2 regions of the Propioniciclava sp. LT432 genome follow, and region 1 is predicted to be linked to the other one. Evidence: predicted binding sites of a transcription regulator. Region 1 holds the regulator's gene; the other holds the start of a gene.

Region 1 (4,206 bases):
AAGGCGGCCGACATCTCGGGGATCAGCTCCAGCAGCTCGGACGTGCGCATCGCGGAGGTGACGATCGGGACGCGCAGGCGACGGCTCTGCTTGGTCGACTCGCGGGCCGTCGTCCGCCAGCGGCCCAGCTGGCGTTCCTGTCGGTCGTGCGTCCACCGGACGACCGAGCGGCTGGACTGCCAGGGGATGATCCGGTCGACACCGATCTCGGTCAGCATCTCGACGGCCAGTTCGGAGCGGTCGCCCTTCGCCAGCGCCTGGACGGCGTGGTACCGGATCGACGGAATGCCCGCGGTGCGGACCTCCGCCACCTCCAGGGCCACCGAGGCCTTGTCGACGGCCACCACCGGTCCGCGCACGCCGGTGCCGGCGCCGTCCGACACCGTGATGACCTCCCCCACGCGGATGCGGCGGACGGTGGCCGCGTGGCGGCCCTCGTCCCCGCTGATGGTCACAGTGTCCCCGACCTGGGGTGAGTGCAGGTCGGACAGGAACATGGCTTCGGTCATGACTCCTCGGCTCGGTCGTCGCTTCGGGTGTGGGTCACTCGGTGAAGGCGTCCTTCAACTTGCTGAAGAACCCCTTGTGCGACTGACCGCGTGACACCGTGGCCTCCGGACGCGTCTCGCCCCGCGCCTCTGCCAACTTGCGGAGGAGGTCGCGCTGCGAGTCGTCCAGCGCCTGCGGCGTCTGCACCAACAGCGTAACGCCGAGGTCGCCCCGTCCGGCGCCACGCAGGCGCGGCACGCCGCGGCCCGGGATGACGAGACGCGTCCCCGACTGGGTACCGACGGGCACGTCGAGCTTCACGCGGGACTCCTCGGGGAGCGTCCCCTCGACGTCCGCCTCGAGCGTCTCGATCCACACTTCGGTGCCGAGCGCCGCCGCGGTCATGGGCAGACGCGCCACCATCTCCAGGTTGTCGCCGTCCCGCCTGAACACCTCGTGCGGGAGCACCGACAGTTCCACGTACAGGTCGCCGGACGGGCCGCCGCCCGGACCGACCTCGCCCTGGGAGTCCAGGTGGACCCGGTTGCCGGTGCCCACGCCGGCCGGGATCTTCACGTTGATCGTGCGCGTGGACCGGACGCGGCCCTCACCGGAGCACTCGCCACAGGGATGCTCGATGACCGTGCCGTAGCCGCGGCAGGTCGGACAGGGCTGGACGGTCCGGATGTCACCCAGGAACGAGCGCTGCACGGTCTGGACGTCGCCGGCGCCGTGGCAGGTGGAGCAGGTCACCGGCTCGGTGCCGTCCGCCGCGCCCCGGCCGGAACACGTCGGGCAGATGACCGCCGTGTCGACGCGGATCGGCTTGGTCACGCCGAAGGCCGCCTCGGCGAGGGTCAGGCTGAGCCGGACGAGGGCGTCCTGCCCCTTGCGGACGCGGCTGCGCGGGCCGCGCGCACCCTGGGCACCGAACATGGCGTCGAACAGGCCGCCGACGTCGAACCCTTGGGCCCCCCCGGGGAACCCGCCGAAGCCGCCCGGTCCGAAGCCGCCGGCGCCGCCTCGCATGGGGTCGCCGCCCAGGTCGTACATCTGGCGCTTCTTGTCGTCGCTGAGGACGGCGTAGGCCTCGCCGATCTCCTTGAACTTCTCGGCCGAGCCAGGGTCGTCCGCCACGTCGGGGTGGTACTTCATCGCCAGCTTGCGGTAAGCCTTCTTGATCTGGTCGGCCGTGGCGTCCCGGGGCACGCCCAGGACCTCGTAGTAGTCGCTCAACTCATTCCTTCGTGTGCGGTTCAGCCTTCAGCGAGGAATCGACCCACGTAACGTGCGACAGCGCGCACGGATGCGATGGCCGAGGGGTAGTCCATGCGCGTGGGACCCAGGATGCCGAGGGTGGCCCACACGCGTTCGTCCGAACCGTAGCCGGACGCCACGACGGACGTCGACCGGAGCGGTTCGTAGGGGTTCTCGCGCCCGATCCGGACGGTGACGTCCGCCGTCGAGGTCGCCTCGCCGAGCAGGTGCAGCAGCACCACCTGCTCCTCGAGTGCCTCGAGCACGGGCTTCACCGTGGTCTCGAACTGGTCACCGAAGCGGGTGAGGTTCGGGACGCCGGCGACGGCCACACGGGCCCCGGGGTCGCCGGAGACGATGTCCAACATCGCCGCCGCCACGGTCGTGGCCAGGGCGGACGCCGAGGGTGGCACCTGGTCGGCGAACGTCGCCAGCCGCTCGACCGCCTCGCGGGCGTTGGCGCCGATGAGGAGGTCACCGAGCCGGCGACGGACGAGCGTGAGGTCCTCGTCGCCGTCCCCGTCCGGCGGGAGCGGGACGAGGCGTTGCTCGACGGTGCCGGTGGCCGAGACGCACATGACCAGACCACGGTCGGGGCCGAGGCGGAGGACCTCGACGTGCCGGATCACCAAGGACGACAGCGCCGGGTACTGGACGATGGCCACCTGGCGGGTGATCTGGGCCAGCAGCTGGACCGTCCGGCGGACGACGTCGTCGACGTCGACCGCACCCGCCATGAACGCGGTGATCGCGCGCTTCTCGCTGGTCGACAGCGGCTTGACGGTGGAGAGCCTGTCCACGAACAGCCGATAGCCCTTGTCGGTCGGGATGCGCCCCGCCGACGTGTGGGGCTGGGTGATGTAGCCCTCCTCCTCGAGCACCGCCATGTCGTTGCGGACCGTGGCGGGCGAGACGTTGAGGTTGTGCCGCTCCACGAGGGCACGTGAGCCGACGGGTTCCTGGCTGGAGACGTAGTCCGTGACGATCGCGCGCAGGACCTCCAGCTTGCGGTCGTCCAGCACACCCATCACCTCCTTGGCACTCACCACCTCAGAGTGCCAGTCTACGCCATGCCCACGACCGGGCCGGAACGGCCCGTGCACACTGGAGCCATGTCGGACTTCTTCACGCTGTTCCAGCCGGGCCTGGCCCACTTCAAGCGCTGGAAGGACGCCGAGAAGCGGTTGTTCGTCGACACCACCAAGGCCGGCCGCGGACGCCAGCCGGACGACCTGGACTCGGGCTCGATCACCATCGAGGTGGAGCGCCGTCCCGGGCCCGAGGAGGGGGACGGGACCGAGGAGGAGCACCGGTAGGGTGGCCAGGTGGAGTTCAGCCTGTCGGAGTTCAAGCCCATTGCCGACCGCGTGTACGTGGCGGTCGCCGAACCGGACTCGGTCAACATCGGCCTCGTCGTCGGCACCACCGGCGCCCTGGTCATCGACACCGGCAGTTCCCCCGACCAGGGGCGCGCGATCCTTGCGGCCGCTCGGGCGCTGGCCGGCGACGTCCCCGTCACCCACGTGCTGGTGACCCACGCCCACCACGACCACCTGTACGGGTTGGCGGGCTTCGAGGGCGTGGAGTCGATCGGCCACGACGGGCTGCGCACCCTCCTCTCGGAGCGGCGTCCGGACGCCGACGCCCTGGCCCCCTTCGGGATGGTCGATGCCGACCTCGCCTCCCCCTCGACGACGTTCAACATGGCGTACGCGGTCAACCTGGGCGACTGCCACGTCGAGTTCGCCCACTTCGGCCGCGGGCACACCGACCACGACGCGGTCGCGGTCGTCCCCGCCCGCCGTGTGGCCTTCCTCGGGGACCTGCTGGAGACCGCCGCCGAGCCCTGGGCCGGGCCCGACTCCCACCCGGGCGACTGGGGCGCCAGCCTGGACTGGGTCGCCGGCATGATGCCGCGCGACTGCCTGATAGTCCCCGGCCACGGGCCGGCGCTCGACATGGATGCGGCCGGGACCCAGCGCGGTGAGATGCAGTGGCTCTACGAGCGCGCGGAGGAGCTGTACGACGCGGGCAAGGGCGTCGAGGGCGCCTGGTCGAGCGCCTGGCCGTGGCCCCAGGAGCCAGCTGAGCGCTTCGTGGCCCAGGCGATCGTCCGCATGCGCGAGGCGGGGCGGCCACGCCGGCGTCCGACCCTACCGTTGCTCAAGGGCTGATCAGGGGCGCAGGACGCGGCCCACCTGGGCCGCCACGGCGTCCGACCGCCCCACGGACAGCATGCTGCCGCTGACGCCGGGCGCGTAGGGGACGTCATCCACGTTCGCCGCCCCGCCCAGCTCGGTCACCAGGAGCGTGCCCGCCAGGTGGTCCCAGGGGTGGATCGACCGGTAGGCGAGCCCGTCCAACTCGCCGCGCGCGAGGGCCGGGTAGTCAATCGCGCAGGAACCCCGGGTGGGGCGCAGGCGTACCCCCTCGGCACGCTCCCTGGCCAGTCTGGGCCAG
Region 2 (4,206 bases), on a different contig from region 1:
CCGCTATCCCGCCGATGAAATCGCCGCCCTCTATCACGAACGTTGGGAAATCGAGAACGTCTTTGATGAGATCGAGGTCCACCAGATCGCGCATGGCCGGGTCCTACGGTCTCGCTCACCCGAACTTGTCAAACAAGAGATCTGGGGACTCCTCCTGGCGCACTACGCGATCCGAAAACTTGTGCATAACGCTTCCGACCTCGCCGAGATCGACCCCGACCGATTATCGTTCGTTCGCGCTCTCAGAATCATCCGACGCCACATTTCCAGCGGCGCGGAACTTTCCCCCCTCGATCCTGAATGAAATAGTCGACGAACTCGTAACGCACCCGAATCCTCCCCGACGACACAGGAGCTACCCGCGGGTCGTCAAGCGACACTTCGCCGCCTACCACAACACAAAACGTGCACAACACCGCGGAATAAAGCAGGAACACCTACCACGAATCCACACTCGCCAGCCCCAGCTAACTTAACGGCATTGCGATGTGGTGCGCGTCGCACTGGCTGTCGGGGGCGGTGCACCGCGGGAAGGTGCACCCGCCGTCGCGCACGCTCAGCGCCCGCCGAATCGCCGTCGTCACCAGCCGTTGGGTGCGGCCGACGTCCAACACCTCGGAATGCTCGCCGAGCAGGACCGGCAGGAGGTCCGCGTCGCAGCACAGCCGGCGCAGTCACCGGCACTGATCTGCTGCCCCGACGACAGGACGCCCGCCTGCTCGGCCCGCTCGCGCAGGTCGGCCTCCCGCATGGTCACCACCACGCGGGGCCGATCGCCGGCGATGCGCGGCACCGAGCCGCCGTTCTCGGCCTGGCGCACGAGCATCAGCAGGGCGTCGGCGCGGCGCTGCTCCGGCGTCCGGGTCTCGGCAAGGGGATCACGCCGATCCGCGGCCCGGTCTCGGCCGGCCCGGCGATCCTCCACGAGCGCCTCGATCATCCGCACGAATCCGGCGGCGTCCGCGTCGGGAAGGCTCCCCCGGAAGGTCACCGCCCCGTCACCGTCCGAGTGGAACGCCAGCGACCGCCGCGACCGAGCCCGCTTCGCCTGGGCCTGAAGCCGGCTCTGCTCGGCTTCGGGCGAGGGGACGGCCTCGGGGGCGACCTCGGCGAGCACCCCCTTCACCAGCGAGGGCACCCGATTCGCCGGCTCGCGCGCGGCACGCTCGACCAGCAGGCGCTGGGCCCGCTCGCGTTGGGCCTCGTCCAAGCCTTCGGGCAACGCGTCCACCCCCTTGGCGACCGCCCGCGCCTGCCTGACGCCGAGGCGTCCGGAGAGGGCGGCGTCCGCCACGATCGGGTGCCGGCTCACGTCGGCCGCCGCGAACAGCTCTCCGGCCGCCTCGCGGCTCGTGCTGGCCCCGTCGAGGGAGGGCCAACTCGTCGTCGGCGTGCCTGTTGCCGCGAGGGAGGAGCCCGCGGCGTCCGCCTCGGCGAGCAGGACGGCGGCCAAGGCGTCCATGCGGTCGGCCAGCACGCGCGCCCGGCGCACCAGCGCCAACCGCGCCGCCGCCGGCACCCCGGACCGGGAGGCGCCGGCGAGCGAGTCGAGCGCCTGCTCGACCGCCGCGAGGGCCAGCCCGGTGAGTTCGTCCATGCCCCCAACCTAAGGGCAGCCCCCGACAGAATCGAACAGAAGAACGAAATTGTGGAAAACTTCCTCCAAGCCCGTTAGCACTCGGGTTGAACGAGTGCCAACGCGTGGATAGAGTCGTGGTTGGCACTCGACCATCGAGTCTGCCAGCCCAAGGCGGCACCGCGACGACGTCCTGGGCGGGCATCGAAGGATTCCACCAAGGGTCCCCACCTGAGGGCCCGTACGTACGAAGAAAGGGCACCATCGTGGCCGTCACGATCAAGCCGCTCGAGGACCGCGTCCTCGTCCAGCCCCTGGAGGCAGAGACCACCACCGCCTCGGGCCTGGTCATTCCCGACACCGCCAAGGAGAAGCCGCAGGAGGGCAGGGTCGTGGCGACCGGCCCCGGCCGCATCGACGACAAGGGCAACCGCGTCCCGCTCGACGTCGCCGAGGGCGACGTCGTCATCTTCTCCAAGTACGGCGGCACCGAGGTCAAGTACGACGGCCAGGAGTACCTGCTCCTGAACGCCCGCGACATCCTCGCCGTCGTCTCCAAGTAAGGACACAACAAATGGCAAAAATCCTTCAGTTTGACGAGGAAGCGCGTCGCTCGCTCGAGCGTGGCGTCGACGCCCTCGCCAACGCCGTGAAGGTGACGCTCGGCCCCAAGGGCCGTTACGTGGTGCTCGACAAGAAGTGGGGCGCCCCGACGATCACCAACGACGGCGTCACCGTCGCCAAGGAGGTCGAGCTCACCGACCCCTACGAGAACCTCGGCGCCCAACTCGCGAAGGAGGTCGCCACCAAGACGAACGACGTCGCCGGTGACGGCACCACCACCGCGACCGTCCTCGCCCAGGCACTCGTCCACGAGGGCCTCCGCGCTGTCGCCGCCGGCACGAACCCGGTCGGCATCAAGCGGGGCATCGAGGCGGCCGTCGAGGCCGTCAACACCGCGCTGGCCGACGCGGCCAAGCCGGTCGAGACCGCCTCCGACATGGCGTCCATCGCGACCATCTCGAGCCGCGACTCCGAGATCGGCGAGCTCATCGCCGACGCGTTCGACAAGGTCGGCAAGGACGGCGTCATCACCGTCGACGAGTCCAACACGCTGGGCACCGAGCTCGAGTTCACCGAGGGCATGCAGTTCGACAAGGGCTACCTGTCGCCCTACATGGTCACGGATGCCGAGCGCATGGAGGCCGTGCTGGAGAACCCGTACATCCTCATCAACTCGGGCAAGATCAGCTCGATGAACGACCTGCTCCCGCTGCTGGAGAAGGTCATCGGCGCCAACGGCACCCTGTTCATCGTGGCCGAGGACGTGGACGGCGAGGCCCTGTCGACCCTCGTGGTCAACAAGATCCGTGGCACCTTCACCTCGGTGGCCGTCAAGGCCCCCGCGTTCGGTGACCGCCGCAAGGCCATGCTCGAGGACATCGCGATCCTCACCGGTGGCCAGGTCGTCGCCGCCGAGGTCGGCCTCAAGCTCGACCAGGTCGGCCTCGAGGTGCTCGGCCGCGCCCGTCGCGTCGTCGTCACCAAGGACAACACGACCATCGTCGACGGCGCCGGTTCGGCCGAGGCCGTTGCCGGTCGTGTCGAGCAGCTGCGTGCCGAGATCGCCCGCACCGATTCGGACTGGGACCGCGAGAAGCTCTCCGAGCGTGTCGCGAAGCTCGCCGGTGGCGTGTGCGTGATCAAGGTCGGCGCCGCGACCGAGGTCGAGATGAAGGAGAAGAAGCACCGCATCGAGGACGCCGTGAGCGCCACCCGTGCGGCCATCGAGGAGGGCATCGTCGCCGGTGGCGGCTCCGCGCTCATCCATGCTGCTTCCGTCCTGTCCGACGGCCTGGGCAAGACCGGTGACGAACTCGCCGGCGTCCGGATCGTCGAGAAGGCCCTCGTCGAGCCGCTGCGCTGGATCGCCGAGAACGGTGGCGAGGCCGGTTACGTGGTCGTGGCGAAGGTCAAGGAGCTCGGTGCGGGCTACGGCTGGAACGGTGCGACCGGCGAGTACGGCGACCTGGTCGCCGCCGGCGTCATCGACCCGGTGAAGGTGACCCGTTCCGCGCTGTCCAACGCGGCGTCCATCGCGGCGCTCCTGCTCACCACCGAGACCCTCGTGGTCGAGAAGCCGGAGGACTCCGAGGACGACCACGGCCACAGCCACTGAGTCGCCCTGACGGCTTCCGTCGAAGGCGTTCGAGGCCCCCACGCACGGCGTGGGGGCCTCGATCCTTTCCGCGAGCGCGTAGCCTCGGAGGCATTGACCAACCGTGCGGGGAAGGGGCGGGATGAGGCAGCGGATCCTCGTGGTCGACGACGAGGACAGCATTCGGGAGGTGCTCGTCGCGTACCTCACCAACGATGCGTTCGAGGTCGCCGAGGCGTCCACCGGGTCGGACGCGCTGGCGCTGCTGGCGGCGGACCCCGCCATCGACCTCGTCCTGCTCGACGTCGGGCTGCCCGACCTGGGCGGCCTGGAGGTGCTCGGGCGCATCCGGACGACCTCCCAGGTTCCCGTCATCCTCGTCACGGCACGTGACGCGGAGGTCGACAAGCTGGTCGGGCTCAGCGTGGGGGCAGACGACTACGTGACCAAGCCGTTCAGCCCCCGCGAAGTG

Evidence for each region. The regulator HrcA, encoded in region 1, represses chaperone genes, less so after heat shock. The targets are predictions, from matches to a motif close to TTGGCACTCGNNNNNNNCGAGTGCCAA.
Region 2: groES (co-chaperone GroES) is a predicted target of HrcA. The motif match lies at 1,672-1,698, and genes of this name have one in related genera.

The regions. Positions count from the first base shown of each region.
Region 1 is NZ_JCAKNE010000016.1:55,471-59,676, reverse strand. It holds gene AC5YDV_RS10410 (16S rRNA (uracil(1498)-N(3))-methyltransferase) at 1-509, opposite strand, end outside; gene dnaJ (molecular chaperone DnaJ) at 544-1,725, opposite strand; gene hrcA (heat-inducible transcriptional repressor HrcA) at 1,746-2,768, opposite strand; gene AC5YDV_RS10395 (hypothetical protein) at 2,859-3,062, shown strand; gene AC5YDV_RS10390 (MBL fold metallo-hydrolase) at 3,072-3,920, shown strand; gene AC5YDV_RS10385 (inositol monophosphatase family protein) at 3,921-4,206, opposite strand, start outside.
Region 2 is NZ_JCAKNE010000013.1:1,102-5,307, forward strand. It holds gene AC5YDV_RS08565 (IS4 family transposase) at 1-304, shown strand, start outside; gene AC5YDV_RS08570 (DUF222 domain-containing protein) at 581-1,597, opposite strand; gene groES (co-chaperone GroES) at 1,843-2,139, shown strand; gene groL (chaperonin GroEL) at 2,151-3,755, shown strand; gene AC5YDV_RS08585 (response regulator) at 3,877-4,206, shown strand, end outside.